DNA from 4 places in the Hydrogenophaga taeniospiralis genome. Region 1 is predicted to be linked to each of the others. Evidence: predicted binding sites of a transcription regulator. Region 1 holds the regulator's gene; each other region holds the start of a gene.

Region 1 (7,791 bases):
AGGTCACAGTCTGGCTGGGTGCTGTAACCCTGGAAGTTTCGGTGCAAGCGCCCCTGCCGCTTGGCCACGGCCAGCGCATCGGTCGGCAAGGCAAAGTGATCCATGCCAACATAAACGTATCCAGCGCCCATCAGCGCATCGAGCGAGGCCGACAGCATGGACAGCTTGTCACCGCCGCTGGGAAGCTCCGCAGAGATGATGCGTCGCTGAGGCTTGAAACGCGAGGGCAGATGCGCATAGGCGTAGAGCGCAATGCGATCCGGGCGCAGGGCATTGACTTGCGCCAGCGTGCGGGAGAACGACTCGGGCGTCTGCAGAGGCAGGCCGTAAATCAGATCGACATTGACCGACTCAAACCCGATCTTGCGCGCCGTGTCCACCAGCGCGAACACCTGCTCGGCCGGCTGTACGCGGTGGACCGCCTTTTGCACAGCGGGGTCAAAGTCCTGCACGCCAAAGCTCAGGCGGTTGAAACCCAGTCTGGCCAGGGTCTGCAGGCGCTGGTCGGTGACGGTTCGGGGATCGACCTCGATCGAGTATTCGCCGCCTGGCACCAGTGTGAAGTTTCGCCGGATCATGGCCATGAGGTCTTCGAGTTCGGCGTCCGAGAGGAAAGTGGGTGTGCCGCCCCCCAGGTGCAACTGCGAAACACTGTGCCCCTGACCGAAATGCTGGACCTGAAGATCGACTTCACGCGACAGGTAGCGCAGATACTCGGCGGCGCGCTCATGGTGCTTGGTGATGACCTTGTTGCAGGCGCAGTAATAACAAACCGACTCGCAGAACGGGATGTGCACGTAGAGAGACAGGGGCAACGCCATCGACCCGGCCCGGCGTTGCTCCAGCGCCTGGACATAGTCCTGCTCGGTGAAGGCCTCAACGAAACGATCAGCGGTCGGATAAGAGGTGTAACGCGGTCCGGGGACGTCGAATCGCTTGAGCAATTCGTTGGAAATGGCATGACTCACAAACAATTCTCCAGTTCTTCAGCTTTACTGTGCATCATGCACAGGGCTAGCCCCTTGATCTTGATCAAGCCCACCCGTCATACTCGGGTTGACCCTGAGTTCCCGTCTCTGGAAACCGATGCTCGCTCGACAGGCTGCGGAACCATGGGGTAAGCTCGGGCTGCAATTCCGGGAAAAATATGGACGTTCATAGCATCAAAGTCGCCTGTTCAAGCTGCAACCTGCGCGAGTTGTGCTTACCCATGGGATTGAATTCCGAAGAGATGGACAAGCTCGACAGCGTGATTTCTTCGCGACGCAGGATCAAGCGCGGAGCGGCGCTGTTCAACACCGGTGACAAATTCACCTCGTTGTATGCGGTTCGTTCAGGTTTCTTCAAGACCTGTGTGACCACGGCTGACGGCCGGGACCAGGTCACGGGCTTCCAGATGACAGGCGAAATCATTGGTCTGGACGGCATCGTCAGTGACCACCATTCCTGCGATGCGATTGCGCTGGAGGACGCCGAGGTCTGCGTCATGCCGTTTGACGATGTCGAGCAGCTGTCGAGAGAGTTCACAACCCTGCAGCACCATGTGCACAAGATCATGAGCCGTGAGATCGTGCGCGATCACAGCGTCATGTTGTTGTTGGGCAGCATGAGGGCGGAAGAGCGGCTGGCCGCCTTCCTGCTCAATCTGGTACAGCGCCTGCATGCCCGAGGCTTCTCGCAGTCGGAGCTGATTCTTCGCATGACCCGGGAAGAAATCGGGAGCTACCTCGGCATGAAGCTTGAGACGGTGAGCCGCACGTTCTCGAAGTTCGTCGAGGAAGGCACGATCGAGGTCAAGCAACGCTACGTTCACATCAAGAACACCGACGCGCTCAAACAGATCGTCAACCCACAGTCCTGTCGCTGAACTCAGGCAGCGGCTTCTGGCCCGCATCCGACACACCCCAAAAATCAAGCCCCGCCGAGACTGCTCGGGCGGGGCTTGATTTTTGAGCAACAAACTGCTTCAGGAACACGAACCGTTCTTGGCGCAGTCGCGAGGTCGCTCCTCCAGCGGAACGGGGCAACGGTTGACCTCGAACGGGGACATGGACAAAAGCGCCGTGAGTGAGCTCGACACCATGGTCACCACCCAGAAAACAAAGAAGGCCATTGTGTAGACAGCCTGTCTGGACATCTCGAGTGGTTGCCCGAACCAGTGCAGATCACTGGGATCGACCATGGCAAACACGATCATCTCCAGTACGGCGGCCACCAGAAAAGCCGGCCATGCAATCCACATCCATCGCTGAGCCCACATTGTTTTGTCTCCTTGGGTTCCGTCGCTGACTCGGGAGTTGTCGTGATGCGCCTCACGAAGATCTAATCATCACACACCTATTCGTCGGTTGGAACCACCGGCGAGGCCGCATGATTGCGCGCCTGGTGGGCGGGCTGCAGCTGGATCAGCGCGTCAATGCGGGCCTGCCCTTGCAGCGACCGCGCGGCCTGGAGATTGCGCTCGTAGTCTTCCTTGTCGAGCACAGGATCGGCGCCCTTCACCGCAATGACTGCGGTGATGATGCTCGCGACCACCACCAGCAATGGTCCCCCCACCACCAGCCACATGTGTGGAACGCGCCACCAGGAGACAGAAGGCTTAGGGTCCGGATTTTTGAGGGTTGCGGTATTCATTGAAGACTCCAGAGTGGTCGGTGGATGGGCGACGTCCGCATTTCAGCGCGGGATAAGAAAGGCTGCTTTTTCGGTTACCTGGGATGCCTCATCCCCTGTGGACCGGATCTCGAAGTGGATCGGGTGGGACCCGCTGGGTGCCGTATCGGGTGGCACCTGCACCCGCAGCACCGCAGACCGGACTTCCGTGGGCAACACTTCAATCTCGGCTTCCGACGCGATGGTGATGCCCTGCAACCCCGACACGCTGATCACGTAGCGCTGCGTGCTTTCGGTCGCATTCATGACCTGCAGCCTGAACACGTTTTCGATGCGCCCCTGCTCCACCATGCGAGCCAGCACGCCGCGATCACGAATGACGTCGACCTTGAGGGGGGTGCGCAAGAAGAGGCTGATCATCACGGCGAGGGTGATGGTCAGCAGAATGCCGGAATACACCAAGACCCTTGGGCGCATCGCGCGGCGGATCATCTGCTGGGTGCTCCACCCTTGCGCCATGCCATTTTGCGTGGAGTATTTGATAAGGCCACGTGGATAGCCCACCTTGTCCATCACCTCATCGCAGACATCGATGCAAGCCCCGCAACCGATGCACTCGTATTGCAGACCTTTTCGAATGTCGATCCCGGTGGGACAGACCTGCACACACAAGGTGCAATCCACACACGCACCCAGGCCCAGGGCTTTCGGGTCCGCCTTCTTGGAACGCGGTCCACGCGGCTCACCACGTTTCTCGTCGTAAGTGACGATCATCGTGTCCTTGTCGAACATCGCGCTCTGGAAGCGCGCATAGGGGCACATGTACTTGCAGACCTGTTCGCGCATGAAGCCGGCATTGCCATAGGTGGCAAACCCGTAGAAGAAGATCCAGAAGGTTTGCCAAGGGCCGAGGGACGCCGCCAGGGACAGCGAGGTCAGCTCACGAATCGGCGTGAAGTAGCCCACGAACGTGAAGCCGGTCCAAAGGGCAAACAAGATCCAGAGCGCATGCTTGATCCACTTCTTGCTGAACTTGGCGGCCGACAGGGGCGACTGGTCGAGCCGCATGCGCGCGGACCGGTCACCTTCGACCTTTTTCTCGATCCACAGGAATATCTCTGTGTAGACCGTCTGTGGACAGGCGTAGCCGCACCACAGGCGCCCTGCCACGGCCGTGAACAGGAACAGTGCCAGCGCCGAAATGACCAACAGCCCCGTGAGGTAGATGAAGTCCTGCGGGTAGAGCACCAGGCCGAAAATGTAAAAGCGGCGCGCTTCGAGATCGAAGAGCACCGCTTGACGCGCATTCCACTCCAGCCAGGGCAAGCCGTAAAACACGATCTGCGTGATCCAGACCGCAATCCACCGCCATTTGGAAAACAGACCAGCGACCGAGCGCGGGTAAATTTTCTGGCGAGAAGCGTACAGAGAAACCATCACCTCGTCGCCGGCAGCATCTCCTTGCGATGGTTCCGGGGTGATGGGAATGATCGGTTTGCTGCTGCTGACGTCTGGCGTGGCGGAAGTCACGAGGAACCCGTGGTTGGTGAAAGAAAAAAGGCTGCGCGGTCAAAGCGACCACACAGCCTCCTCGGTTGCCTTAATTGGCGGGCTTGTTCGACATGCCCCAGACGTAGGACGCGAGCACGTTGATCTGCGCTTCGTTCAGCAAGGCCGACTGCCCGGGCATCTGGTTGGTGAATCCATTGTTCACAGCGCGGATGATGGCTTCTTCACCCCAGCCATGCAGCCACGTACCATCGGTCAGGTTGGCAGCACCCACCGCCGCCATCCCTTTGCCATCCATGCCGTGGCAGGCCGCACAGGCAGCGAACTTTTCTTTGCCCTGGGAGGCTCGCACGGAGTCGTGCGGACTGCCAGACAGGCTCAGCACGTAGTTCGCCACGTTGCGCACGTCTTCAGCACTGCCCACGGCAGCAGCCATCGGGGGCATGACACCGATACGGCCCTGAGCAATCGTCTTTTTGATGATCGCATGGTCACCACCGCCCAGCCAGTCACCGTCGGTCAGGTTGGGAAAGCCCTTGGCTCCACGGGCATCAGAACCATGGCACTGGGCACAGTAGTTCATGAACAGACGCTCACCAATGGCCATGGCTTGCGCATCGCCAGCGATCTGCTCCGGGGTCATGCCGTTGAATTTGGCGTATATCGGGGCGATGGCCGCCTCCACCTTTGCAACCTCGGAGGTGTGCTGCCCCTGCGAACTCCAGCCCAGTACACCCTGGAACTTGCCAAACATGGGATACAGCGCGCCGTAGGCCAGCGCGAAGAGCACCGTGATGATGAACAGATAGACCCACCACCTGGGCAGCGGGTTGTTCATTTCCGCCAGATCGCCGTCCCAGACGTGACCGGTGGTGTTGTCGGCATGGGTGTTCGCCTTCGTGGTGCCACTGATCCAAAGCAGGATCAGGCAGGCGATGATGCTGACCAGTGTCAACCCGCCCACGTAGAGGTGCCAGAAATCACTTGTAAAGTCGCTCATGATGTTTCTCTTGTTGGTGCCGCGGTTTAGTCGTCAGTGAAGGGCAGTTGGGCTGCCTCGTCAAAGCTGGCCTGGTTGCGTTTGGACCAGGCCCATACCACGATGCCCACGAAGGTCAGCAAACTGACCACCGTGACGATGCTGCGCAGATCGTTGATGTCCATGGTGGGCCTTCCGCGGTTATTGCTTGGTACCAGTCGCCGCGGCGGGCGCTGGCTCAACAGCCGGAGCGGTAGGCGCTGCAGCCTCGGCCGCCGGAGTCACATCAGCAGCAGCGGGTGCCGGAGCCGCCTCGGCAGCCGGGCGGCTGGCGCTGCGAGCGGTGCCCAGCACCTGCAGATAGGCGATCACGGCTTCCATCTGGGTCTTACCCTTCACAGCTTCGACCGACTGTGCGATCTCTTCGTCGGTGTAAGGCGCGCCGAGCGTACGCAGCACTTCCATGCGCTTGGGCATGACGTCCGCATTCACCGCTTTCTCGCCAAGGAATGCGTACGCGGGCATGTTCGATTCAGGCACCACATCGCGTGGGTTGGTCAGGTGGGTGCGATGCCATTCATCGCTGTAGCGGCCACCCACACGGTGCAGATCAGGACCCGTGCGCTTGGAACCCCACTGGAACGGACGGTCGTAAACAAATTCGCCAGCCACCGAGTAAGGGCCATAACGCAACGTCTCGGCCTGGAACGGACGAATCATCTGCGAGTGGCAGTTGTAGCAACCTTCGCTCACATAGACATCACGACCGGCCAGCTGCAGTGCGCTGTAGGGCTTGAGGCCTTCGATCGGTGTGGTGGTGGACTTCTGGAAGAACAGGGGCACGATTTCAACCAGACCACCCACAGCCACCACGAGCGTGATCAACACGATCATGAGGAAGTTGTTGGTCTCGATCCGTCCGTGGCCTTCGACTTTTTCGTTGTTTGCCATGTTTCTACTCCTCAGGCGTGTGCGGGGTTGACGGCGAGGACGGGCACGTCCACGACACGGCCCTGACGCATCGTCATGATGACGTTCCAGAGCATGACCAGCATGCCGCTGAGGTACAGCACACCACCCAGCAGACGGATCACATAGAACGGGAAGGTGGCCTTCACCGACTCGACGAAGGTGTAGGTCAGGCTGCCGTCGGGGTTGACCGAGCGCCACATCAGACCTTGCATCACACCGGCAATCCACATGGCGGCGATGTACAGCACGATGCCAATGGTGGCCACCCAGAAGTGCAACTCAATGGCAGGCACCGAATACATCTTCTTCTGGCCAAACAGGCGCGGAATCAGGTAGTACAGCGACCCCATGGACACCAGCCCCACCCAACCCAGAGCGCCGGAGTGCACGTGCCCCACGGTCCAGTCGGTGTAGTGCGACAGCGCGTTGACGGTCTTGATCGACATCATCGGGCCTTCGAAGGTGGACATGCCGTAGAACGACAGGGACACGATCAGGAAGCGCAGGATGGGATCGTCACGCAGTTTGTGCCAGGCACCCGACAGCGTCATGATGCCGTTGATCATGCCGCCCCAGCTGGGAGCCAGCAGGATCAGGGAGAACACCATGCCAACGGACTGCGTCCAGTCGGGCAGCGCGGTGTAGTGCAGGTGGTGTGGGCCCGCCCACATGTAGGTGAAGATCAGCGCCCAGAAGTGGACGATGGACAGGCGGTAGGAGTAGACCGGACGCTCGGCCTGCTTGGGGATGAAGTAATACATCATGCCCAGGAAGGCGGCGGTCAGGAAGAAGCCCACCGCGTTGTGGCCGTACCACCATTGCACCATGGCATCCTGCACGCCGGCGTAGGCCGAGTAGGAGTGCGTGGCACCGGTCGGGATGGACAGGTTGTTGAAGATGTGCAACAGGGCGATGGTGATGATGTAGGCACCAAAGAACCAGTTGGCCACGTAGATGTGCTTGACCTTGCGGGTGCCAACCGTGCCGAAGAACACGATCGCATACGACACCCAGACCACAGTGATCAACAGGTCAATCGGCCAGATCAGTTCGGCGTATTCCTTGCCCTGAGTCAGCCCCAGGGGCAGCGACACGACGGCCGCCACGATCACCGCGTTCCAGCCCCAGAACGTCAGCCAGGCCAGCTTGTTCGAGAACAAGGCGGTGTGGCAGGTTCGCTGCACCACGTAGTAGCTGGTCGCAAACAGCACCGACCCACCAAACGCAAAAATCACCGCGTTGGTGTGCAAGGGGCGAAGACGGCCGTAGGTCAGCCATTCAATGCCCATGTTCAGCTCGGGCCAGGTCAACTGGGCCGCGATGATCACACCCACCAGCATGCCCACCACGCCGTAGATCACGGACATGATGGCAAACCCGCGGACCACACTGTCGTTGTAGACCGCCGGTTGGCTGGCCTTTCTTGTTACGGACATACAGAACTCCTCATAAATGTCGCTTGTTGGAGTGTCCTCACGGCACCCTCCATGCACCTTGACTTAAGTCAATCGCCCCGAAGAATGCGCTCGCCCTCACGTTCGATGTTGTCGAATTGCCCAGCCTGAAGTGCCCACCAAAAGACCCCGATGATGGCGAACACGAGCAACACCGAAATGGGGATCAGCAAATACAGAACATCCATGATGAACACCTTTATCAATCGAACGCGGTGAATACCGCGCCTTTATGCGGATGAGCTCGCACCCACAGGGGTCACT
Region 2 (7,791 bases), 3.8 Mb from region 1:
GGCGTTCAGGCGGGTGCCTTCGCAGCTCGGGCAAGGCCGGTCCGCCAGGTCTTCCACGTCGGGTTCGGCAAAGCTCTGCTCGCGTCCGCGCTCCCCGTCGTCGCGCACCGAGTCGTCGAGCGCCTTGCGCTGTTCGCGCGACAGCGCCAGACCCGTGCCCACGCAGTCCGGGCACCAGCCGTGTTTGCTGTTGTACGAAAACAGGCGCGGGTCCAGTTCGGGGTAGCTGGTGGCGCAGACCGGGCAGGCGCGGGTGGTGGAAAACACCTCCAGCCGGCCCAGGCCCACGGTGGACGTGCCCTCGGCCAGCGCCTGGCTCAAGCCGTCGAGCGGGTGCAGCACATGCACCTGGCCTTTGCCGATCTCCAGCGCCTTCGCGAGCTGGCGGCGCCACCATGTCTCTTCGTCGGGGCTGACCACGCCATCGGCCACCGGCAGTTCGATGGTGTGTTCCTTGAAGCGGTCAATGCGCGGGAAGCCGGTGGTGGGCAGAAACTCGCCGTCCACCCGCAGGTGCGTGTGGCCGCGCGGGCGCGCCCAGTCGGCCAGCTCGGTGTAGACGCCCTTGCGGTTGACCACCAGCGGCGCGAGCAGGCCGATGTGCCGGCCCGCGTAGCGCGTGAGGATGGCGGCGGCGATGCTCTCGGGGCTTTGCGGCATCACGGCCGCGCCGTCGTGCACGCAGTGCTGCGTGCCCAGCTTCACGTAGAGCAGGCGCAGGAAGTGCCAGACCTCGGTGGTCGTGCCCACCGTCGATTTGCGTCCACCACGCGAGAGCCGCTGCTCGATGGCCACCGTGGGCGGGATGCCGTAGACCGCGTCCACCTCGGGCCGGCCCGCGGGCTGCACGATGCTGCGCGCGTAGGCGTTGAGCGATTCGAGGTAGCGCCGCTGGCCCTCGTTGAACAGGATGTCGAAGGCCAGCGTGGACTTGCCCGAGCCGCTCACGCCCGAGATCACGTTGAACCGCCCGCGCGGAATGTCCACGCTGAGGTTCTTGAGGTTGTGCTCCTTGGCGTTGACGATGCGGATGGTGTTGGGCTGCGGCGCGGCCACGTGCGCGGTCTTCGCCGCACCCGGTCCGCGGGCGGGCGCCAGGTAATCCGCCACCCGGCCCTCGTGCGCTTCGTGCACCTCGCCCATGGACAACGCGTACTCGCGCAGCGACAGCGCGGTGTGGCTCGTGGGGTGCTTGCGCACATCCTCGGGCGTGCCTTCGGCCACCACCAGGCCACCGCCCTCCCCGCCTTCGGGGCCGAGGTCGATCAGCCAGTCGGCGGCGCGGATCACGTCCAGGTTGTGCTCGATGATCACCAGCGAGTGCCCGGCCTCCAGCAGCTTGCGCAGGGAGCGCATGAGCTTGGCGATGTCGTCGAAATGCAGGCCGGTGGTGGGTTCGTCGAACAGGAACAGCGTGCCCTTGCGCGAAATCGGCTGGCGGCTGGCGCTCGCCGTCTTGGCGGCTTCGGCCAGGAAGCCCGCGAGCTTCAGGCGCTGCGCCTCGCCACCCGAGAGCGTGGGCACCGGCTGGCCGAGCTTCACGTATTCGAGGCCCACGTCCACGATGGGTTGCAGGGCGCGGATGACTTCGCGGTCGCCCGCGAACAGCGCCGCGGCCTCGCTCACGGTGAGGTCGAGCACGTCGGCCACGTTGAACGTGCGGCCGCCCCGTTCGATGCGCACCTCCAGAATCTCGGGCCGGTAGCGCTTGCCGTCGCAGTCCGGGCAGCGCAGGTACACGTCGCTCAGGAACTGCATTTCGACGTGCTCGAAACCCGAGCCGCCGCAGGTGGGGCAGCGGCCGTCGCCGCCGTTGAAACTGAACTTGCTCGCGGTGTAGCTGCGCTGGCGCGACAGCGGCGCGTCGGCGAACAGGGCGCGGATGGCGTCCCAGGCCCCGACGTAGCTCACCGGGTTGGAGCGCGCGGTCTTGCCGATGGGCGACTGGTCGACGAACACCACCTCGGACAGGAAGTCCGCGCCGAGCAGGCGGTCGTGCGCGCCGGGGGTGTCGGTGGTCTTGCCGAAATGGCGCAGCAGCGCGGGCGCGAGCACGTCCTGGATCAGGCTGGACTTGCCCGAACCCGAGACGCCGGTGACCACCACCAGGCGCTGCAGCGGGAAGTCCACGGTGACGTTTTTCAGATTGTGTTCGCGCGCGCCTTCCAGGATGAGGCGCGGCGTGTTGTCGGTCACCATGCGCTTGAAGCCCATGCCGACCTGCTTGCGCGCGCCCAGGTAGGCGCCGGTGAGCGTGTCGGCATCGCGGATGGCTTCGGGCGTGCCGTCGAACACGATCTGCCCGCCGCGCTCGCCCGGGCCCGGGCCCATGTCGATCAGCCGGTCGGCCGCGAGCATCACCGCCGGGTCGTGCTCCACCACCACCAGGGTGTTGCCCGCGTCGCGCAGGCGCAGCATGGCCTTGTTGATGCGCGCCATGTCGCGCGGGTGCAGGCCGATGCTGGGCTCGTCGAGCACGAACAGCGTGTTCACCAGCGAGGTACCGAGCGCCGTGGTGAGGTTGATGCGCTGCACCTCGCCACCGCTGAGGGTGCGGCTCTGGCGGTCCAGCGTGAGGTAGCCGATGCCGACCTCGCAAAGGTAGCGCAGGCGGGTGTTGATTTCGTCGAGCAGGAGCTTGAGGGCCTGCGCCTGGCCGGTGTGCGACTCCTTCCCCCCCTGGGGGAAGGCGGGGATGGGGGCCTGCAGGCCAACAGGCCCCCACCCCTGCCCTCCCCCAGCGGGGGAGGGAGAAAGCGATGCAAAGAACACCCTCAACTTGTCCAGCGGCAGCAGCATCAAATCGTGCAGGCACAGGCCGGGCAAGGCTTCGAGCTGCGCGCGCGACCACTTCACGCCCTGCAGCAAATAGCGCTTCTCGGGCGGCAGCACCGCGTCGGCCTGCTGTTTCGTGCCGATGCGCCAGAGCAGGCTGTCGGTCTTCAGGCGGGCGCCGCCACAGCTCGGGCATTCGGTGTAGCTGCGGTACTTGGACAGCAGCACCCGGATGTGCATCTTGTAGGCCTTGCTCTCCAGGTACTCGAAGAAGCGCGCCACGCCGTACCACTGCTTGCTCCACTGGCCCTCCTTGTAGGTGGGCGTGCCGCCGATCACCCACTGCCGCTGCTCGGGCGTGAGCTTGCTCCAGGGCGTGTCGCGCGGGATGCCGGCGGTCTCGGCGTGGCGCATCAGGTCGTCCTGGCACTCCTTCCAGGCCGGCGTCTGGAACACCTTGATCGCGCCGTTGCGCAGCGTGAGCTTCTCGTTGGGAATGACCAGGCCGTAGTCCACCCCGATCACCCGGCCAAAGCCCCGGCAGGCCTCGCAGGCGCCCACGGCCGAGTTGAACGAGAACATGGACGGCGTGGGGTCGGTGTAGCGGATGTCGCTCTCGGGGCAGTGCAGGCCCGTCGAGAACCGCCAGATCTGTTCAGCACCGTCTTCGGGCAACACATAAACCATCAGCTTGCCACTGCCACGCTTGAGACCGGCTTCGATGGCCTCCATCACGCGCGCCTGCTCGGCCGTGCCGATGCGGAAGCGGTCGGCCACCACGTCGAGCACCTTCACCGACGCGCTGGCCGGGGCGGTCCTGGACACTTTGGCCTTCGTGGTCTTGGCGGCCTTGGCATCGGGCACGGGCGTGGCGCGCTGCACCACGCGCTCGGCCTGCACGCGCGTGTAGCCGCTGGCCGAGAGCCATTGTTCGATTTCTTCGGGCGTGGTGCTGGCGGGCAGCTCCACGGGAAAGGTCACCACCAGACGGGGATCAAAACCGTGTGCCCCCACGCTCCCCAAGGGGGCTGATTCACCTTGGGGCGGCCCGGCGGTGAATCCCGCCGCGCGCTTCTGCAGCTCGGCGTAGATCGACTCCGGCGAGTCGTGCCGCACCGGCAGCGCGGTCTCGCGGTCGAACAGCTCGGCGCCGCGTGCGAACAGGAGCTTCAGGTGGTCGTTCAGCTCGGTCATCGTGCCCACGGTCGAACGCGAGGACCGCACCGGGTTGGTCTGGTCGATCGCGATCGCGGGTGGCACACCTTCCACCCGGTCCACCGCCGGCTTGTCCATGCGGTCGAGGAACTGGCGCGCGTAGGCGCTGAAGGTTTCGACGTAGCGGCGCTGGCCCTCGGCGAACAGGGTGTCGAACACCAGGCTGGACTTGCCCGAGCCGCTGGGCCCGGTGACCACCGTGAGTTCGCCGGTGCGGATGTCGAGGTCGATGTTCTTCAGGTTGTGCTGGCGCGCGCCGCGGATGCGGATCAGCCCGGTGCCGCCCTCGGCCGTGCGACCCGCCTCCCCGGCGACGGCTGGAGAAACGGGCGTATCGGCCGACAAGAGTTCGGCGGGCAGGAAGGCGTCGGACATGCGGGGGGCTCCAGTGGGGGAGGCAAACATTCTACGGAGGGGTGACGGGGGTCACGGTCGCGTAGGTAATATCCACAATGCGGCACCCGGGCGAACTCACCAGACTCCCCCATGCGACAGATACAACCGGAGACAAACCCATGCAAACGACCACCTCGGGCACGCGCCGCGCGCTGACCCTCTGGGGCCTCGCCGCCCTGCTCGCCCTGAGCGCACCCGCCTGGGCCCAGTTGCGCATCGGCCAGCCTTCGGGCTTCACCGGCTCGGTGGCCGCTGGCGTGAAAGAGAACACCGAGGGCGCCAAGCTGTACCTGGACGCGGTGAACGCGCGCGGTGGTGTCAACGGACAGAAGATCGAGCTGATTTCGGTGGACGACAAGTTCGACCCGAAAGTCACGGTGGAGGCCGCGCGCGAGCTGGTCACCCGGCAAAACGTGCTGGCCCTGTTCCTGAACCGCGGCACACCACACGCGCAGGCCCTGCTGCCGCTGCTGAGCGAGCTCAAGGTGCCGCTGGTAGGCCCGAGCACCGGCGCCATGGCGCTGCACGATCCGGTCCACCCCTGGTTGTTCAACGTGCGCGCCACCTACCAGCGCGAGGCGGCCAAGGCCATCGAGCACCTGGCCAGCATCGGCATCGCACGCATCGCCGTGCTGGAAACCGACGACTCCTTCGGCGCCGATTCGGCCAAGGGCGCACTCGCCGGTTTCGCCAAAGCGGGCATCAAGCCGGTGCTGCAGGACAAGTTTCCGCGCGACAAACCCGACTTCGCCGAACTGGCCCCCAAGGTGCACCAGAGCAACGCCCAGGCGGTCATGATCATCGGCTCGGCCGGCAACACGGCGAACGCGGTGAAAGCGATCCGCGCCGCGGGTTCGCGCGCGCAGATCGTCACGCTCTCCAACAACGCCTCGGAAGGTTTCATCAAGCTGCTGGGCGAACACGCGCGCGGCGTGATCGTGACCCAGGTGTTTCCCAACGAGCGCTCGGTGGCGTTTCCGCTGATCAAGGAAGCCCTGGATCTGGCCAAGGCCAAGGGGCTGGACGGGGTGTCGCCCGCCATGATGGAAGGCTTTGCCGCGGCCAAGGTGCTGGTGGAAGGCCTGCGGCGCGCGGGCCCCAACCCGACGCCGGCGTCGCTGCGCGACGCGCTCGAAGGCATCCGCAACTTCAACCTGGGAGGTCTGTCGGTCAGCTACAGCCCCACCAACCACACTGGGCTGGACTTCGCCGATCTGTCCATCGTGGACGCCACCGGCAAGTTCAGACGGTGACGCCCTCAGGTCGCCAGGACGTTCTCAGGACTTGGCGATCAGCACCGGCACCTTGGCGTGCGTGAGCACCTTCTGCGCCACGCTGCCCAGGATCAGCGCCTTGATGCCCTGGCGGCCGTGCGAGCCCATCACCACGAGGTCGCAGCCTTCCGCCTCAGCGGTTTCCAGGATGCCCTCGTACACCACATTGCGCTCGATGGTGTCGCCCACGAAAGGCACGCCTTCGTCGGCGCAGACCTTGCCCAGCGCGTCCAGCGCCTGGCCGGCGGCCGACTTGGCCTCGGTCAGGTAGGCCTGCAGGCCGACCGCGGACGCGTCGCCAATGCCAATGTAGGGAAACGGGTCGAGCACATACACACCGACCACCTGGGCGCCCTGGCTCTTGGCGAGCCGCGCGGCGATGGTCGAGGCGTGGGCCGCCTGCTGGGAACCGTCGGTGGGAACGAGGATTTTCTTGAACATGGCATGCCTCCTGATGGGGGAAGTTGTTGCAGAAAGAACGCCACGGGTTTGCCGCAACGTCCGCGAAACCCATCTTAGCGGTCTGGCACGGTGCTGCGCTTGAGACGCGTCAAGCTGAACGCCGCGTTCATGCCGTATCAGTTTGTCTTCATCGGCCGTACGTCCACCGCGCAGTACTTGAGTTCGGCGATCTTGCCCACCGGATCGAGCGCGGGGTTGGTCAGCAGGTTGGCCGCGGCTTCGGCGTAGGCGAACGGGATGAAAGCGGTGTCGCGCGGCATGCCGGCGTCGAACCGCACCGCCAGCGCCACGCCGCCGCGCCGCGAACGCACCTGCGCCGCCTCGCCCGCCACCAGGCCGAGCCGCGCCGCGGTCTCGGGGTGCAGGCTGACCACCGGGCCGGGCTCCACCGCGTCCAGCACCTGGCTGCGCCGCGTCATGCTGCCGGTGTGCCAGTGTTCGAGCTGGCGCCCGGTGATGAGCACCAGCGGGTAGTCGGCGTCGGGCGTCTCGGCCGGTGGCGTGAGCGCGGCGGGCACCAGGGTGGCGCGGCCGGTGGGCGTGGGAAAGCGGTCGGTGAACACCACCGGGCGGCCGGGGTCGCTCTCGTTGTCCACCGGGTAGGTGACGGCGCCTTCGCGCTGCAGCCGCGCCCACGACAGGCCGGCGATGCTGGGCATGAGCGCGCGCATTTCCTCGAACACGGCGCCGATGCCGTGGCCCGCATCCGCGCCGGCCGTGCCATCGGGCGCCACGTCGTAGGCCCAGCCCAGGCCGAGGCGGCGCGCGAGCTGCTCGGTGATCCAGGCGTCGGCCCGCGCCTCGCCCGGGGCCGGCACCGCCTTGCGGCCGAGCTGCACGCAGCGGTCGGTGTTGGTCACGCTGCCGGTCTTCTCAGGCCAGGCGGTGGCGGGCAGCACCACGTCGGCCAGGCTGGCGGTCTCGGTCAGGAAGATGTCCTGCACCACCAGGTGGTCCAGCCGCGCCAGGGCCTCGCGGGCGTGGTGGGCGTCGGGGTCGCTCATGGCGGGGTTTTCGCCCTGGATCAGCATGGCGCGGATCTGGCCGTCATAAGCCGCGTTGACGATCTCCACCACGGTCAGGCCGGGCTCGCTGCCCAGCGTGCCGGCGGGCACGCCCCAGAGCCGCTCGGCTTTCTCGCGCGCGGCGGGTTCGGAGACGCGGTGGTAGTCGGGCAGCACCATGGGGATCAGGCCGGCGTCGCTCGCGCCCTGCACGTTGTTCTGCCCGCGCAGGGGGTGCAGGCCGGTGCCGGGGCGGCCGATCTGGCCGGTGATGAGCGAGAGCGCGATCAGGCAGCGCGCGTTGTCGGTGCCGTGGGTGTGCTGGCTGATGCCCATGCCCCAGAGGATCATGGCGCTCTGGGCCGTGGCGTAGGCGCGCGCCACCTCGCGCAGCGTGGCCGCATCGATGCCGCACACCGGGGCCATGGCTTCGGGGCTGAAGTCGGCCACATGGGCCTTGAGCAGCGCGAAGTCCAGCGTGTGCTGCTCAACATAGGCGGTGTTGGCCAGACCCTCGAAGATGATGGTGTGCAGCAGCGCGTTGAGCAGGGCCACGTCGGTGCCCGCCTTGAAGCCCAGGTGTTTCCAGGCCTGGCGCGCCAGCTCGGTGCGGCGCGGGTCGATCAGCACCAGCTTCATGCCGCGTTGCCTGATCGCGTTCTTGA
Region 3 (7,791 bases), 2.4 Mb from region 1:
TACTCGCTGTCGGGCCGGGCCATCTCGGCGTGGCCCAGGCGGATGAACTCGTCGATGTAGAACTGGTAGTTGGTGAACAGCACGAAGTTCTGGAACCACTCGGGCGCGGTGCCGGTGTAGTGGCGCAGGCGCTGCAACGAGTAGTCCACACGCGGCGCGGTGAACAGCGAGAGCGGGTGCGCTTCACCGGGGCGCGGCTCGTGCGTGCCGTTGGCGATGCCGTCGTCCATCACGGTCAGGTCGGGCAGGTCGAACACGTCGCGCATGAGCGCGCGGCGCTCCGGGCCCATGCTGCCTTCCACGTGGTCGTGCTCGGCGAAGGAGAAGTGGATCGGGATGGGCTGCGCGCTGGTGCCCACCTCCAACTCGCCGCCGTGGTTGGCCAGCAGCAGGCGGAACTGCTCCAGGTAGTAGTCGCCGTACAGGTCGGGCCGGGTGAGCGTGGTCTCGAAGCGGCCGGGGCCGGCCACGAAGCCGTAGCTCAGTCGGTTCACCGGCGGGCTGTGGGGCGCGCTGTTCTTGCGCGAGACGCTGTGGGTGTGCAGCCGGACGTAGGGGTAGCAGGCCCGCACGTGGGCGTGCGCGAAGTCGCCACCGGAGACGAAATCGCGCATGGTCTGGCGCAGAAAGTCCACGCTGTCCTGGTAGATGCGCTGCACCTGGGCCAGCGCCTGGGCCGGGTCGCGGTAGAACATCGGGGCGGTAAAGTCGGGTGTCTTGTGCATGGCGCTATTGTGGCGCCGCACCGTGTCGGCCCGCCGGGCCGGCACCATGCCCCTACCGATCCGGAGCCTTGATGACCGATACCGCCGCAACGGCGCTGCTGAATGGCAACGGGTGGTCCAGCGCTGCGGCCACACTGGCCGCGGCGCTGGGCTGCTGATCGGCATCGAGCGCGAGCGCAGAAAAGGCGAGGGACCGGGTCGTGCGCTGGCCGGGCTGCGCACCTTCGCGCTGGTCTGCGTCACCGGTGCGGCGGCGGCGCTCACGCAGACCAGCGGTCTGGTGGTGGCTGGCGCGTTTTCGTGGCGGCGCTGGGGGTGGTGGCCTACTGGCGCGACCGCCGCGACGACCCGGGCGTGACCACCGAGGTGGCGCTGCTGCTGACCTACCTGATCGGCGTGCTGTGTGTCTGGAGCCTGCCGCTGGCGGCCGCGCTGGCCACCGGGTTGACCGCGTTGCTGGCCGGGCGCGAGCGTCTGCACAGCTTCGCGCGCCACTGGCTGCGCCCGGCCGAGGTGCGCGACGGCATCGTGCTGGCCGCGCTGGTGCTGATGGCGCTGCCCTGGATGCCCGACCGGCCGCTGTGGGGCCCGGTGCTCAACCCGCACACCCTGGTCCAGCTGCTGGCGCTGCTGCTGGCGGTGCAGGCACTGGCCCACCTGAGCCGCCGGCTGTTGCAGGCCCGTGACGCGGTGACGCTGTCGGCGCTGGCCTCGGTCTTTGTATCGAGCACGGCCACCATCGCCACACCGCGGTGCGCCGGAGGCGGCCGGCGCCGCCGAACCCGCGGCGCCGGCCGACGGCGCGCCGCGACCCGACGATGAAGAGCGAATGTTCAGCCTGAAGGGGGCGGCCGCGGTGGCCGCGCTGCTCTCGGGTGTTCAGGCGATGGTGCACGGGCTCAGCCTCTGGCTGGGTTCTGCCGGGCTGCTGGCCGGTACCGTGTTGGGCGCGCTGGTCGAGCTGCATTCGACGCTGGCGGCGGTGTTCGCCACCACCCTGCCCACGTCCGACGGCGCCGCGATACGGGCCGTGATGCTGGCGCTGGCGGTGCATGCGCTGAGCAAGAGCGTCACCGCGGGCCTGGTGGGCGGTGTGCGCTACCTGGCCTGGCTGGCACCGGGGCTGTGGGCGCACACCGCGCTGGGCATCGCCTTTCTGTACGGGATGTGAGCGATTCGAAGGCTACGCGGCCCCCTCGGGGGGCAGCGACCCGCGCAGCGGTGGAGCGTGGGGGTCAGCAGATTCGCCGCCGGGCCGCCCCAAGGCGAAGCGGCCCCCTCGGGGGCAGCGACCCGCGCAGCGGTGGAGCGTGGGGGTCAGTTCTTCACGGGCTCGCGCATGGTCACGAACTCTTCTGCCGCCGTGGGGTGGATGCCGATGGTGCTGTCGAACACGGCCTTGGTGGCGCCGGCCTTCATGGCCACGGCAAAGCCTTGCACGATCTCGCCGGCCTCCGCGCCCACCATGTGCAGGCCCACCACGCGGTCGCTTGCGCTGTCCACCACCAGCTTCATGAGCGTGCGCTCGCTGCTGCCGGAGAGCGTGTGCCTGAGCGCCTTGAACTCGCTGCGGAACACCGTGATCTGGCCGAATGTCTCGCGCGCGGCGGCCTCGGTGTAGCCCACGGTGCCGATGTTGGGGTGGGTGAAGACGGCGGTGGGGACGAACTCGTAGCTCATCTCGCGCGCGGGCTTGCCGGCCACCGGGCCGAGCACCTGGTCCACCACCACCATGGCCTCGCCCAGCGCCACCGGCGTGAGCTGCATCCGGTTGGTCACGTCACCCACGGCGTAGATCGAGGGCACGTTGGTCCGGTAGTGCGCATCGACCACGATCTCACCTTGCGCGCCCTGGGCCAGACCCACGGTCTCCAGCCCCAGCCCCGCCACGTTGGGCACGCGGCCGGTGGCGTAGAGCACGGCGTCGGCCAGCACCTCGCCGCCACCCTCGAGTTCCACGCGCAGGCCGTCGGCCGTGCGGTGGATGTCCACCACGCCAGCGTTCAGGCGCAGGTCCACGCCGGACTTGAGCATTTCGGCCGCGACGAAATGGCGGATCTCGTCGTCAAAACCGCGCAGCACCTGCTCGCCCCGGTAGAGCTGGGTCACGTGCGAGCCCAGGCCGTTGAAGATGGAGGCGAACTCGCAGGCGATGTAGCCCCCGCCCACCACCAGCAGGCGCTTCGGGAACGGCTCCAGGTCGAAGATGTCGTTGGATGTGATGACGTGTTCGCGACCCACGAAGTGCGGCACGTGGGGCGTGCCACCGGTGGCGATCAGGATGTTCTTGGCGGTGAAATTCTGGTGACCGGGGCTGCCGTCGGCGTTGATCGTGGCCAGGCCCACGCCGTGTTCGCCCTGCACGCGCGCAAAGCCGTCGAACACCGTCACGCCCGCGCCGCGCAGCAGGTTGCTGTAGACGCCGTTGAGGCGGCCGATTTCCTGCGCCCGGTTGGCCTTGAGCGTGGCCCAGTTCAGCGTCGGCAGGGCGGGCTTGCCGCTCGGGTCGAGGGCGCCGAATTCCCAGCCGAAGCCCAGGGACTCGTGGAAAGCGTCGGCGTAGTGCGCGGCGTAGCTGTAGAGCTTCTTCGGGATGCAGCCCACGTTCACGCAGGTGCCGCCCAGGCCGTCGGTGCCCAGGGTCTCGGCCAGGGCCACACGGGCACCGCGCTGCGCGGCCATGCGCGCGGCGCGCACGCCACCACTGCCACCGCCGATCACGAAAAGGTCAAAGTCGAACGCGCTCATGGGTCAAACATCCCGTCTCAACACGGCCCGGGCGCCCCGGGCCTGGGGCCATCTTACGCGGCGGATGGCGGCCGTGGAGCCCCGGGGACATGCCGGTGGCCCGCCGGTGCCAAGGGGGCGGCTGCGGAGCCGGCTGCTTCGGAACGGCCGGGCGGGGCCTCATGCCCTGGCCAGCACCTCGGGGCGCAGCAGCGTGCGGCGACGCGCCATCTCGCGGCCCATGCCTGCGGTGTCGTAAGCGGCCAGCCGTTTTTTGGCTTCCGGGTAGGCGATGGCCTCCTCCAGCACGATGTGGTCGAGGTACAGGGCCTCGAACACGTCGAGTGCATGGCGCAGCTCCTGGGTGTCGAACCAGAGGTTGCCGTTGGCGGCGGCCTCCAGCGAGGGCGCGATCTGCAGCCAGTTTTCCTCCAGCCAGCCGTGGTCCTGCGTCAGGTGCTCGGCGGCTTGCACCACCTCGGGGTTCGGGCTGGTCCGCAGCGAGGGAAAGATGTGCTTTTCCTCGTCCAGGTGGTGCTGCCGGGCCTCGCCGTTGAAGTAGGTCAGCACCCGGCGCGCCTTCTCGCGGGTGGCCTGGTTCAGGCCCCCGCTCTCGATCGCGTCCACCAGCTGGTGCAACTGCCGCAGCTGCTGCTGGATCTCCCGGTGGGTGCTGTCGAGGAACTCGAAGACGGCGGTGGCGGCGATGACGGCGGACGTGGAAGCGGCGCACATGTGGAACTCCCCAAAAAGGTGGTTCCATTATGAAAACGCCACGCTGCCGCCACTTGATTTGGCGCAAACAAAAAGCCCGCCGAAGCGGGCTTCCGATGAGCTGCAAAACGCAAACCAGGCCTCCGGCGCACATGCCCGACAACCGAACCTACGGCGCACCTGCCCGACAACCAAGCCTCTGGCGCACGTGCCCGAACCCAGGATGCCGCGGAACCGGCTTCGCTGGGCCGCAGGCATCGCCCCCTTGGGGGGTGACGCCGCAGGCGGCGCAGGGGGGCAAGTCCTGCGCGGGGGGGTCAATACGTGTACACGCCCCGCCCGGTCTTGCGGCCCAGCCAGCCGGCGGCCACCATTTCCTTCAGCAGCGGCGCCGGGCGGTACTTGCTGTCGTTGAACTCGGCCATGTAGACGTTCATCACCGCCAGGCACACGTCCAGCCCGATCATGTCGGCCAGGGCCAGCGGGCCGATGGGCTGGTTGCAGCCCAGCTTCATGCCGGCGTCGATGTCTTCCGGCGTGGCCAGGCCTTCGGCGAGCACGAAGAAGGCCTCGTTGATCATGGGCACCAGGATGCGGTTGACCACGAAACCGGGCGCGTTCTTCACCGTGATGGGCGACTTGCCCAGCGCCTCGGCCAGCGCCTTGACGGCGTCGTGCGTGGCGTCGCTGGTCTGCAGGCCGCGGATGATCTCCACCAGCGCCATCATGGGCACGGGGTTGAAGAAGTGCATGCCGATGAAACGGTCGGGGCGCTGGGTGGCGGCGGCCAGCTTGGTGATACTGATCGAGCTGGTGTTGGTGGCCACGATCACCTCGGGTGCCAGCAGGCCGTCGAGCTGCTGCAGGATCTTGACCTTGAGGCCTTCGTTTTCGGTCGCGGCCTCGATCACCAGTTGCGCGCCCTTGAGGTCGTCGTAGTTCGTCGAACCCTGGATCAGCGCGAGCGCCGCGTCCTTGTCGGCGGCGGTCATCTTGTCCTTCTTGATCAGGCGGTCCAGGCTGCCGGCGATGGTGGCCAGGCCCTTGTCGACCGCGGCCTGGGCGATGTCGACCATGACCACGCGGATGCCGCTGACGGCGCAAGCCTGGGCGATGCCGTTGCCCATGGTGCCCGAGCCGATGATGCCCACGGTTTGGATGCTGCTCATGTGGTGTTCACTCCTGAAATGGCGAAAAAAGCCATTGTCGGTCCTTCGCCGCCCGGGTCCTGGGGCGCGTCGGTCCCGCAGGCGTCATGAATGCCATCTCTAGGCTGGCGCGCCTACCCGCGCGCCCGGGCCCTGTGCTACCTTGCCGCCAGTCGCTGGGCGCGGCGGTCCGGGTGACCCGCCATTGCCGCACCAGCCCCAGGAGACCCAACAACATGTACGACTACCTCATCGTGGGCGGCGGTTCCGCCGGCTGTGTGCTGGCCTCGCGCCTGAGCGAAGACCCACAGGTCCGCGTGGCCCTGCTCGAAGCCGGCCCCGCCGACAAGAGCGTGCTCATCCACTGCCCGGCCGGGCTGGCCGTGATGGCCAAGTACGAACTCAACGGCTGGGGCCTGGCCACCGTGCCGCAACCGGGCCTCAACGGCCGGCGCGGTTACCAGCCCCGAGGCAAGGTGCTGGGCGGTTCCAGCTCCATCAACGCCATGATCTACGCGCGCGGCCACGCGCAGGACTACGACGCCTGGGCCGCCGAAGGCAACCCAGGCTGGTCTTTCGCCGACGTGCTGCCGTACTTCAAGCGCGCCGAGCACAACGAGCGCGGCGCCGACGCCTGGCATGGCCAGGGCGGGCCGCTCAACGTGATGGACCTGCGTTCGCCCAATCCGTTTCTGCCCGCCTTCATCGAAGCCGGCCAGCAGGCGGGCCACCGGCTCAACACCGACTTCAACGGCCCCGAGCAGGAGGGCATTGGCCCCTACCAGGTGACGCACAAGAACGGCGAACGTTTCAGCGCGGCTAAGGCCTACCTGACGCCGCACCGGAACCGCCCGAACCTGAACGTGATCACGGACGCGCTGACCACGCGGGTGCTCACCGAGGTGGTGGACGGCCGGCCCTGCGCCGTGGGTATCGAGTACCGGCCCGATGCCGGGCGCGGCGCCTTGCAGAGCCTGCGCCTGAAGCCCGGTGGCGAGGTGGTGCTGAGCGCTGGCGCTTTCGGTTCCCCCCAGCTGCTCATGCTCTCGGGCATCGGCCCGGCGCATCACCTGCGCGAACACGGCATCGGCGTGGTGCACGACCTGCCGGGCGTGGGCGCCAACCTGCACGACCACGTGGACGTGGTGATGGTGGTCAACGCGCCCAAGGTCACCGACCTGTTCGGCCTGTCCTGGCTGGGCGTGGCGAAGATGGTCAAGGGCCTCTTTGAGTGGCGGCGCCAGCGCAGCGGCCCGCTCACCACCAACTTCGCCGAAGCCGGCGGTTTCATCAAGAGCCGTCCCGAGGAGGCGATCCCCGACCTGCAGCTGCACTTCGTGGTGGGCAAGCTGGTGGACCATGGCCGCAAGACGGTGCTGGGCCACGGGTATTCCTGCCACGTCTGCCTGCTGCGCCCCAGGAGCCGCGGCACGCTGCGCCTGGCCAGCGCCGACCCGCAGGTGGCGCCGCTGATCGACCCGGCCTTTCTGCAGGACGCGGACGACACGGCGCGCCTGGTGCGCGGCTTCAAGCGCATGCGCGAGTTGCTGCAGCAACCCGCGCTCGCGTGCCACGGCGGCGTCGAGTCCCGCGCTTCCGCCCAGGCCCAGAGCGATGCGCAGATCGAACAGTTCATCCGCAACCACGCCGACACCATCTACCACCCAGTGGGCACCTGCCGCATGGGCCCGGACGCCGGGGCGGTGGTGGACGCGCGCCTGCGGGTGCACGGCGTGGACGGTCTGCGGGTGGTGGACGCCTCGGTCATGCCCAGCGTGGTGGGTGGCAACACGAACGCGCCGGTGATCATGATGGCCGAGAAGGCGGTGGACATGATCAGAGAGGAGCACCCTCAGCGCAGCTTCGCGTCACCTCCCTGAGGGGGCAACACCTGCAGTCCGGCAAAGCCGGCCCTGCGGTGTTCTGGGTTACGCTCATCCTCCCATGTTTTCAAACCTCTTTCCCGGCGCGCGTGCCTGAACCGAGGATGCCGTGGACCGGCTTTGCCGGGCCACAGGCATCGCCCCCTGGGGGGTGACGCGAAGCGGCGCAGGGGGAGCCTCCAGATGATTCTTGAACACGCCGACATCCGCATCGACCCTGCCCGGGCCACCGACTTTGAAGCCGCCATCACCCGCGCCGCCAGCACCGTGATTGCCCTGGCCAAGGGCTTCCAGGGCTACAAGGTCAACCGCAGCATCGAGAGCCCGGGGCGCTACATCCTCACCATCTACTGGGACACGCTGGAAGACCACATGGTGGGCTTCCGCCAGTCGCCTGCGTTCGCCGAATGGCGCGCCATCGTCGGCCCATTTTTCGTTCAGTCGCCCGTGGTCGAGCATCTGGAGCTGGTCAGCAAAAGCTGACGCAGCGGGGCATTTCCGGCGAGCGTGTCTGAGCCCGGAATGCCGCGGAGCTGGCTTTGCCAGGCCGCAGGCATTGCCCCCTTGGGGGGGGTGACGCGCGCAGCGCGGCGC
Region 4 (7,791 bases), 3.5 Mb from region 1:
TTCGGCGCGACTGCGCGGCTTTGTGCCCGCGCCGAGGGCGGGCTTGCGCCCCGCCCGGGCCGGATACCCGGTCGCCAGCCTGGGGTATTTTAGATTCATTTAAAATGCATATTAAATCCAGGCCACCGCCCCCGCCCGGGCCGGCCCCACTGAAACACCCGCCATGCCACCCGCCTCCCCGATCGCCGCCAAGCCGGTGCTGTTCTCCATGGTGGAGGACACCCGCAAGATCTACCCGCGCTCGGTCACGGGCCGCTTCGCGCGCTGGCGCTGGATGATGGTGTGGCTGACGCAGCTGGTGTTCTACGGCATACCCTGGCTGACCTGGAACGGGCGCCAGGCCGTGCTGTTCGACTTGGAGCAGCGGCATTTCTACATCTTTGGCCTGGTCCTGCAGCCCCAGGACTTCATCTACCTGGCCGCGCTGCTGGTGCTCTCGGCGCTGGCGCTGTTCTTCTTCACCGCCCTGGCCGGCCGGCTCTGGTGCGGCTACGCCTGCCCGCAGACCGTCTACACCGAGATCTTTCTCTGGGTCGAGCGCCACCTGGAGGGCGACCGCAGCGCACGCATGCGCCTGGACGCCCAATCCTGGGGCGCCACCAAGCTGCTGCGCAAAGGCGGCAAACAACTGGCCTGGCTCGCCATCGCACTGTTCACCGGCTTCACCTTCGTGGGCTACTTCATGCCCATCCAAGGCCTCACCGCGCAGGCCCTGGCACTGCAGCTCTCGCCCTGGGCCACCTTCTGGGTGTTCTTCTACGGTTTCGCCACCTACGGCAACGCCGGTTTCCTGCGCGAGCAGGTGTGCAAACAGATGTGCCCCTACGCACGTTTCCAGAGTGCGCTGATCGACATGGATTCCATGGTGATCGCCTACGACGCCGGCCGCGGCGAAAACCGCGGCGCCCGCCCGCGCAAGGCCAATCCGAAAGCGCTGGGCCTGGGCGACTGCGTGGACTGCACCCTGTGCGTGCAGGTCTGCCCCACGGGCATCGACATCCGCAACGGCCTGCAGAACGAATGCATCGCCTGCGCCGCCTGCATCGACGTCTGCGACGACGTCATGGGCAAGATGGGCTACGCCCCCGGGCTGATCCGCTATTCCTCGGGCAACGGCATCGAAAAAGGCTGGAACCGCACCCGCATGCTGCGCCGCGTCTGGCGCCCGCGCGTGCTCATCTATGGTGCCCTGCTGCTGGTGCTGGGCACGGCCTTCGTGTGGAGCCTGTCAAACCGCAACGACTTCGTGGTGGCCGTCAGCCGCGACCGCGGCGCGCTCGCGCGCATGGTGGGCAACGGCAACATCGAAAACACCTACCGCCTGCAGATCACCAACAGCACCGAACAGCCCCAGCGCTACACCGCCAGCGTCTCGGGCGTGGAAGGCCTGCGGCTGGACACAGACGCCAGCCTGACCGTGGCCGCCACCAGCACCGGCGACCAGGCCCTGCGCCTGGTGCTGCCCGCCACCACGGCACAGGCCCACAGCGGCCAGACGCTGGCGGTGGTGTTCCAGATCGGGCCCGACACGGGCGGCGCGCGCGAGCCGGTTCAGGTGAAGAGCACGTTCATCGTGCCGCGGTATTGATGAGGTGACGTGCCGCGTTAAGTCTCGATTGACTCACACGTATCTATGCCGGTAAGACCGGAAGACTGAATAGCCGCAGCAAGGATCGCCCCGCACAGTATGAGGGGGCTGGCCTCATTGTTGGACCCAAAGTACCAGTCCGAAAAGGCCAGTTCGTTGTCCGCAAGATGAGCGATTGGTTGAAGCGCGATATGGCTATACCCAACAACATCCAGATGGCGGTCACAGCCGGCGCATGGCCGCAGGCGCTGCGCCCCAATAGCCGAATAATCCAGATGGAGCGGCTGGCTACATTTGAGTTGGTAGAAGCCGGGTGTGGCTGGGAGGCCAGTGAAACGCATTCTGGAGCCGCCGAGCGATTGATACAGCAACCGAAAACTGTCACTGACGATCACAGCGCCGTCATAGCAGCAAGAGATGTCAAAGCGCCGCTTGCGGAGCCGAAATGCTGGATTTGTGAAGTCAGGATCGGTGCGATAGCCACAGGTCGCGCACGTTGGAACTCCACAGACGGGATCGACACGGTCGCACGAGCCCACCATGTACGAACCATTGTCTTTTGGGGCTATATGGAAGAGCATGGTGGTTAGGTCTTTGCGAGGAAGGCTTCGGCATCTCCGGCCTCACACTCCCAGTGAGCAAAGACTCCAATGAGACTGCATTTCGTGCATAAACAACCAATGTAGTTCCAGCGAACATCGTTGCTTGCTGCGTATAGAGCGACGCCGGACAGCAGTTGAAAAGTTTCGCTATCGCAAACACACTCATGGCTTTCGAATTTCGCTTCGCTTGCGTACTCCGCGCTGTCTCCCATCAAATGGGACGTCTCGCATGCCACGCATATGCGTCTGGCGGCACCTTCGTCTTCATCGGTTTCGAGCTTGAAGGTGCGGCTCCCGCATGAGCACACAGATTCGGAAAACTTGGTGGCTGCATAGCCGTTCAGCTTGCTGAAGCGAACCAACTCGTACTTGAGGTCTTCCAGTGTTGCCCCGTACCAGTACTTGCCCTTTTTTTGCCGTGCCATTGGGATAATTTGACGTTGTGGTTTGAGTTGCGCGGAATTCGAGCGAAGGGGCGTGCATCATGCGGCATCCCTAAGTCGGGCAACCAGCTTCTCGCAGGCCTGACGCAAGAGGGCCTCCATCTCGCTTCGTCGAGCTGGCCGCTCCAGACCCACCAGAACGCGCCAAGACAGCGCTCTGTTCAGATACACGGGCCAAGGCATTTTCTGAGTGACATGGAAGGTCGTCTTCGTCTTGTTCGATTGAAGATCGAAGAGCCTTGCCGCGAGACGAATTTTGAGCCTCCAATACATGGGAAGGCCGACCGCATCCAGCGACAGGTCTGTTGCGCTCCCAAACCGATAGCCTTGCAAAACGACATCGAAGGCCATGTCTGTTGACCGTGGCGCCTCGACCGTGGCAGCCATTGGGAAAGAAAGCAACTCGGTGAGCTCGACGAGAAGTGCTCGATCGAGCGCGGGAGGTGCACCACCGGGCAGACTCTCCAGATGGCGGATCAAGTTGCGGCCCGTGGTGATACTCAGCGCACCGAGAAACAGTCGCGCTGGCTCACGCTTCAACAACTTGCGGAACACTGAGCTACTCCCCTGGCGCCCAACGTTTTGGCAAGAGATGTGCTCCGTTCAGAGGCTGTTGCTGGGCGATGGACGCTGTGACAACCCTGCCTTTCATAAGGCATCGATCTTCACTTCGTCCGAGGGAACTGCCACGGCCCGAGGCCCGAAGCTGGTGATGTTGGCCAGCGTTTCGTTGTGGTGAGCCGTGATCTGTGCGGCCGACAAGACGGCGTTGTCCACGGTGGAGTGGGCATCCGACACGAGCGTGACCGGATAACCAAGGGCAAGCGCCCTGCGAGTCGTGGTGTCCACACAGAATTCGCTCTGAAAACCACAGATCACCAGCTTCGTCACCCCGTGTGCCTGCAGGATGGCCTGCAAGTCTGTGTTGTGAAACGAATCCGTTGCCCGCTTGCGGAGGCGTATGTCGGTGGGTTGAACATCCAGCCCGGCGGCAAGGCCCCAGCCCTCCGTTCCGTACTCCAGCGGGCTGCCCGGCGCTTCGTGCTGGATCACAACGACCGGTGCGCCAGCTTCGCGCGTCTTTCTGGCGACAACGTTGATGCGATCAATGACGCGTCTGGACTCAAAGGCCGCGTGCTCGCCGGAACACAGGGCGTGCTGAACATCGATGATGAGAAGAGCGGTGGTCATGGTATGTCTTGATGCCTGATTGGCTGTTTTCCGGCCGCGGGCTGGACCCCGTGCGCGAAGGCAGCCGCGAATCGCACTATAAGCCGGCGGGCGGCGCAGGCCTGCGCCCATTGGGCGCGCTTCTTGTTGTGAACCAGCTTCCCGCAGCCCCATTGAAGAGACCGCTGAACCGCCCTACAAATCAGGCATCCCCGGGATGTGCTTCAGCTGCACAACCTTGCGCACACCGGCGCCCGGGGGCATGGGTTCGAGCAGGTCGGCCAGGGTCACGCCGTCGAGTTCCGCGAGGTAGCGGTCCATCGCCTTTTGCAGCGTGCCCTTGAGCCGGCAGTAGCCTTCGAGCCGGCAGGTGTTGTGCTCGGCGCTGAAGCATTCGACCAGGGTGAAGTCGGTCTCGGTCTGGCGGACCACGTCGCCCAGCACGATCAGGTGCGCCGGCTTGAGCAGGCGCAGGCCGCCGCCCCGCCCGCGCGTGGTCTCCAGCAGGCCCAGGCCGGAGAGCGTCATCACGATCTTGGTGAGGTGGCTGCGCGAAATGCCGTGCGCCCCGGCGATCTCGCTGATGGTGGCGGGCTTCTCGCGCTGCGTGCAGGCCGCGCAATACATCAGCACGCGCAGGCTGTAGTCGGTCCAGTGGGTCAGTCGCATGCGGTGATCTCCCGGGGCCGGTGGGTCATCGTTCTTTCGGATACCCCGTGTTGTTCTGTGGAAATATTCACTTCATATGAATTTTATCTTCTAATACATGCAGTCACAATGCATATTTCAGGAAACCCCATGAACCACACCACCACCGAAGCCCGCCCCACCCACGCCGCCGCCGATCGTGCGCAGCAGGCCATCGGCCAGATCGCCGTTGACCTGCCGGGCTCCACCGCGGTCTTTCGCCGCCTCAAGCTCGATTTCTGCTGCGGCGGCCAGATCCCCCTGCAACAGGCCTGCGCCAGCAAGGGCCTGCCGCTGGACGCGGTGCTCGACGAGCTCTCGCAGCTGGAGCGCCCGAACACCCTGCCCATCACCGAATCGCCCGAGGCGATGGTGGACCACCTCCTGCTGCGCTACCACGCGGTGCACCGCGAGCAGCTGCCCGAGCTGATCCGCATGGCGCGCCGCGTGGAAGCGGTGCACTGCAACAACCCCGACGTGCCCACCGGCCTGGCCGAGCACCTGGAGACCATGGAAGCCGAGCTGCTGGACCACATGGAGAAGGAAGAACAGATCCTGTTCCCCCTGCTCAAAAGCGGTGGGCGCTCGCTGGCCGCCGGGCCGATCAACGTGATGCGGGGTGAGCACACCAGCCACGGCGTGCAACTGGACCGGCTGATGGAGCTGACGAACGACGCCACGCCGCCGATGGGCGCCTGCAACACCTGGCGCGCCCTGTACACGGGCATCGCGCAGTTCTCCGACGACCTGATCAACCACATCCACACGGAAAACAACCTGCTGTTCCCGCAATTCGAAGAAGCGGAACAGCAACAACCCGCCACCGGCTGCGGCTCGGCCTGCGGCTGCGCTTGACATGGCCCACCCCTGCGGCGCTTCGCACCACCCCCTCAAGGGGGCGACACCAGCCGTCCGGCAAAGCCGGCCCGGCGGTGTCCCCGGTGGGGCAGGTGCTGGCTCGGATGACCCACTTGCGCCAGATCAAGCCATGAGCCCCTTGACCCAGGTCAACGCCCGCGTGGCGGGCGGTTGCTAAGGTCGCGCCCGCTTGGCACCGGCCTGTCCGCGCTGCCCTTTTCACGACGCAACTCCCCCATGGCCATCGACCGCACGCACGAAAATTCCAACACCCTGGACCTGGTCTGCCCGGCCGGCAGCCTGCCCGCGCTCAAGGCCGCGGTGGACCATGGGGCGAACTGCGTCTACCTGGGCCTGCGCGACGCCACCAACGCGCGCAACTTCGCCGGCCTGAACTTCGACGACGCGGCCATCGCCAGCGGCGTGGCCTACGCGCATGCGCGTGGCTGCCAGGTGTTCATGGCGCTCAACACCTACCCGCAGGCCGCGCAGCCGGAGCGCTGGCGCGAGGCGATGGACAAGGCTGTGAACCTGGGCGTGGACGCGGTGATCCTGGCCGACCCGGGCCTGATGCGCTACGCCACGCAGCGCCACCCAACGTTGCGGCTGCACCTCTCGGTGCAGGGCTCGGCCACCAACCACGAGGCGATCAACCTCTACCACCGCGAGTTCGGCATTTCGCGCGCCGTGTTGCCGCGCGTGCTCTCGCTCGACCAGGTGCGCCAGGTGGTGCAGAAGACGCCGGTGGAGATCGAGGTGTTCGGCTTCGGCAGCCTGTGCGTGATGGTCGAAGGGCGCTGCGCGCTCTCGTCCTACGTGACCGGCGAGTCGCCCAACACGCACGGCGTGTGTTCGCCGGCCAAGGCGGTGCGCTGGCAGGAAACGCCGAAGGGGCTGGAGTCACGGCTCAACGGCGTGCTGATCGACCGCTACGCCAGCGGCGAAAGCGCGGGCTACCCCACGTTGTGCAAGGGCCGCTTCGACGTGGAGGACGACACGAGCTACTACGCGATCGAAGAGCCGACCAGCCTCAACACGCTCTCGCTGTTGCCGCAGCTGGCGCAGATGGGCGTGCGCGCGATCAAGATCGAAGGCCGCCAGCGCAGCCCGTCCTACGTGGCCCAGGTCACGAAGGTCTGGCGCGAGGCCATCGACAGCTGCCAGGCCCAGCCCCAGCACTACACGCCCAAAAGCGCCTGGATGGCCTCGCTCGACCAAGTCGCGGAAGGTCAGCAGCACACCTTGGGTGCCTACCACCGGCCGTGGAAATGATGGCTCCCCCCTGCGCCGCTTCGCGGCTTCCCCCCAGGGGGACCACGCCCTTGGACCGGCGGAGCCGGATCTTCGGCGTGTGCTGGGAAAGGCACGCGCGATGAACGAAACACCGATATGAAACTATCCCTCGGACCTCTGCAGTACCACTGGCCGCGCCAGACCGTGTTCGACTTCTACGAAGCCATGGCCGCGACCGCGGTGGACATCGTCTACCTCGGCGAGGTCACCTGCTCGCGCCGCCACGAGCTGCGCCTGTCGGACTGGCTGGACGTGGCCGAGCTGATGCGCGCTTCGGGCAAGACCGCGGTGCTCTCCACCCAGGTGCTGCTCGAATCGGGCTCGGACGTGAGCGCGATGCAGAAGATCGCGGCGAACACCGACTTCGGCATCGAGGCCAACGACATGGGCGCGGTGAGCGCGCTGACCGGCCAGCGCGGCTTCGTCGCCGGCCCGCACCTCAACGTCTACAACGGCCCCACGCTGCAATGGATGGCGTCGATGGGCGCATCGCGCTGGGTCGCGCCGTTGGAGATGCCGCGCAAAGACCTGGCCCTGCTGCAGCAGCAGCGCCCGGCCGGCCTGCAGACCGAGGTGTTCGTGCACGGCCGCCTGCCATTGGCGTTTTCGGCCCGCTGCTTCACGGCGCGCCACCGCAACCTGCCCAAGGACGACTGCCGCTTCAGCTGCATCGATCACCCCGACGGCCTGATGCTCAAGACGCGCGAGAACGCCGAGTTCCTGGTGCTCAACGGCATCCAGACCCAGTCGGCGCGGGTGCACAGCCTGATCGACGCCTGGGACGATCTGACGGCGCTCGGTGTGGACGTGGCGCGCATCAGCCCGCAGTCGTTGCACACGGCGGACGTGATCGCGCTGTACGACGCGGTGCGCCGCGAAACGCTGAACGGCCCGGCGGCGCGCGCCGCGCTGCTCGGCCTGCTGCCCGACCGCGACTGCAACGGCTACTGGCACGGCCAGCCCGGGCAGGAGCGCGTCGAACCCGCCCTGGCCTGAACACCCCCACCGCCCATGACCAACACCCTTGCCAACGCCCAGCGCCACACCGTCCCGCCGCCGCTCGCCGCGCTGCTCTCGCGCCTGCCCGCCTACCCCGGCTCGCTGCTGCTGGTCACCGGGCTCAACCTGGTGCTGGCGCGGCAGCTGCCCG

Evidence for each region. The regulator FNR, encoded in region 1, switches genes on or off when oxygen is low (the NO sensors DNR and NnrR bind a similar motif). The targets are predictions, from matches to a motif close to TTGATNNNNATCAA.
Region 2: the regulator FNR is predicted to act here: its motif matches at 6,201-6,214, upstream of KIH07_RS00385 (universal stress protein).
Region 3: the regulator FNR is predicted to act here: its motif matches at 4,241-4,254, upstream of KIH07_RS07575 (hemerythrin domain-containing protein).
Region 4: the regulator FNR is predicted to act here: its motif matches at 5,488-5,501, upstream of ubiU (ubiquinone anaerobic biosynthesis protein UbiU).

What each region holds. Positions count from the first base shown of each region.
Region 1 covers NZ_JAHBAG010000001.1:3,938,635-3,946,425, forward strand. The annotation lists gene hemN (oxygen-independent coproporphyrinogen III oxidase) at 1-968, opposite strand, end outside; gene fnr (fumarate/nitrate reduction transcriptional regulator Fnr) at 1,148-1,867, shown strand; gene KIH07_RS18930 (hypothetical protein) at 1,967-2,260, opposite strand; gene KIH07_RS18935 (nitrogen fixation protein FixH) at 2,338-2,634, opposite strand; gene ccoG (cytochrome c oxidase accessory protein CcoG) at 2,677-4,143, opposite strand; gene ccoP (cytochrome-c oxidase, cbb3-type subunit III) at 4,214-5,122, opposite strand; gene KIH07_RS18950 (cbb3-type cytochrome oxidase subunit 3) at 5,149-5,286, opposite strand; gene ccoO (cytochrome-c oxidase, cbb3-type subunit II) at 5,303-6,052, opposite strand; gene ccoN (cytochrome-c oxidase, cbb3-type subunit I) at 6,064-7,509, opposite strand; gene ccoS (cbb3-type cytochrome oxidase assembly protein CcoS) at 7,578-7,715, opposite strand; gene KIH07_RS18970 (heavy metal translocating P-type ATPase) at 7,758-7,791, opposite strand, start outside.
Region 2 covers NZ_JAHBAG010000001.1:88,734-96,524, forward strand. The annotation lists gene KIH07_RS00375 (excinuclease ABC subunit UvrA) at 1-3,969, opposite strand, end outside; gene KIH07_RS00380 (ABC transporter substrate-binding protein) at 4,506-5,639, shown strand; gene KIH07_RS00385 (universal stress protein) at 5,664-6,101, opposite strand; gene fdhF (formate dehydrogenase subunit alpha) at 6,239-7,791, opposite strand, start outside.
Region 3 covers NZ_JAHBAG010000001.1:1,552,943-1,560,733, forward strand. The annotation lists gene KIH07_RS07550 (AMP nucleosidase) at 1-725, opposite strand, end outside; gene KIH07_RS07555 (MgtC/SapB family protein) at 724-1,083, shown strand; gene KIH07_RS07560 (hypothetical protein) at 1,026-1,547, shown strand; gene KIH07_RS07565 (hypothetical protein) at 1,555-1,896, shown strand; gene gorA (glutathione-disulfide reductase) at 2,043-3,473, opposite strand; gene KIH07_RS07575 (hemerythrin domain-containing protein) at 3,633-4,187, opposite strand; gene KIH07_RS07580 (3-hydroxybutyryl-CoA dehydrogenase) at 4,484-5,335, opposite strand; gene KIH07_RS07585 (GMC family oxidoreductase) at 5,551-7,194, shown strand; gene KIH07_RS07590 (antibiotic biosynthesis monooxygenase family protein) at 7,381-7,680, shown strand.
Region 4 covers NZ_JAHBAG010000001.1:414,299-422,089, forward strand. The annotation lists gene ccoG (cytochrome c oxidase accessory protein CcoG) at 164-1,588, shown strand; gene KIH07_RS01905 (hypothetical protein) at 1,780-2,178, shown strand; gene KIH07_RS01910 (hypothetical protein) at 2,175-2,615, opposite strand; gene KIH07_RS01915 (hypothetical protein) at 2,673-3,188, opposite strand; gene KIH07_RS01920 (cysteine hydrolase family protein) at 3,282-3,824, opposite strand; gene KIH07_RS01925 (Rrf2 family transcriptional regulator) at 3,999-4,472, opposite strand; gene ytfE (iron-sulfur cluster repair protein YtfE) at 4,602-5,345, shown strand; gene ubiU (ubiquinone anaerobic biosynthesis protein UbiU) at 5,586-6,620, shown strand; gene ubiV (ubiquinone anaerobic biosynthesis protein UbiV) at 6,738-7,637, shown strand; gene ubiT (ubiquinone anaerobic biosynthesis accessory factor UbiT) at 7,653-7,791, shown strand, end outside.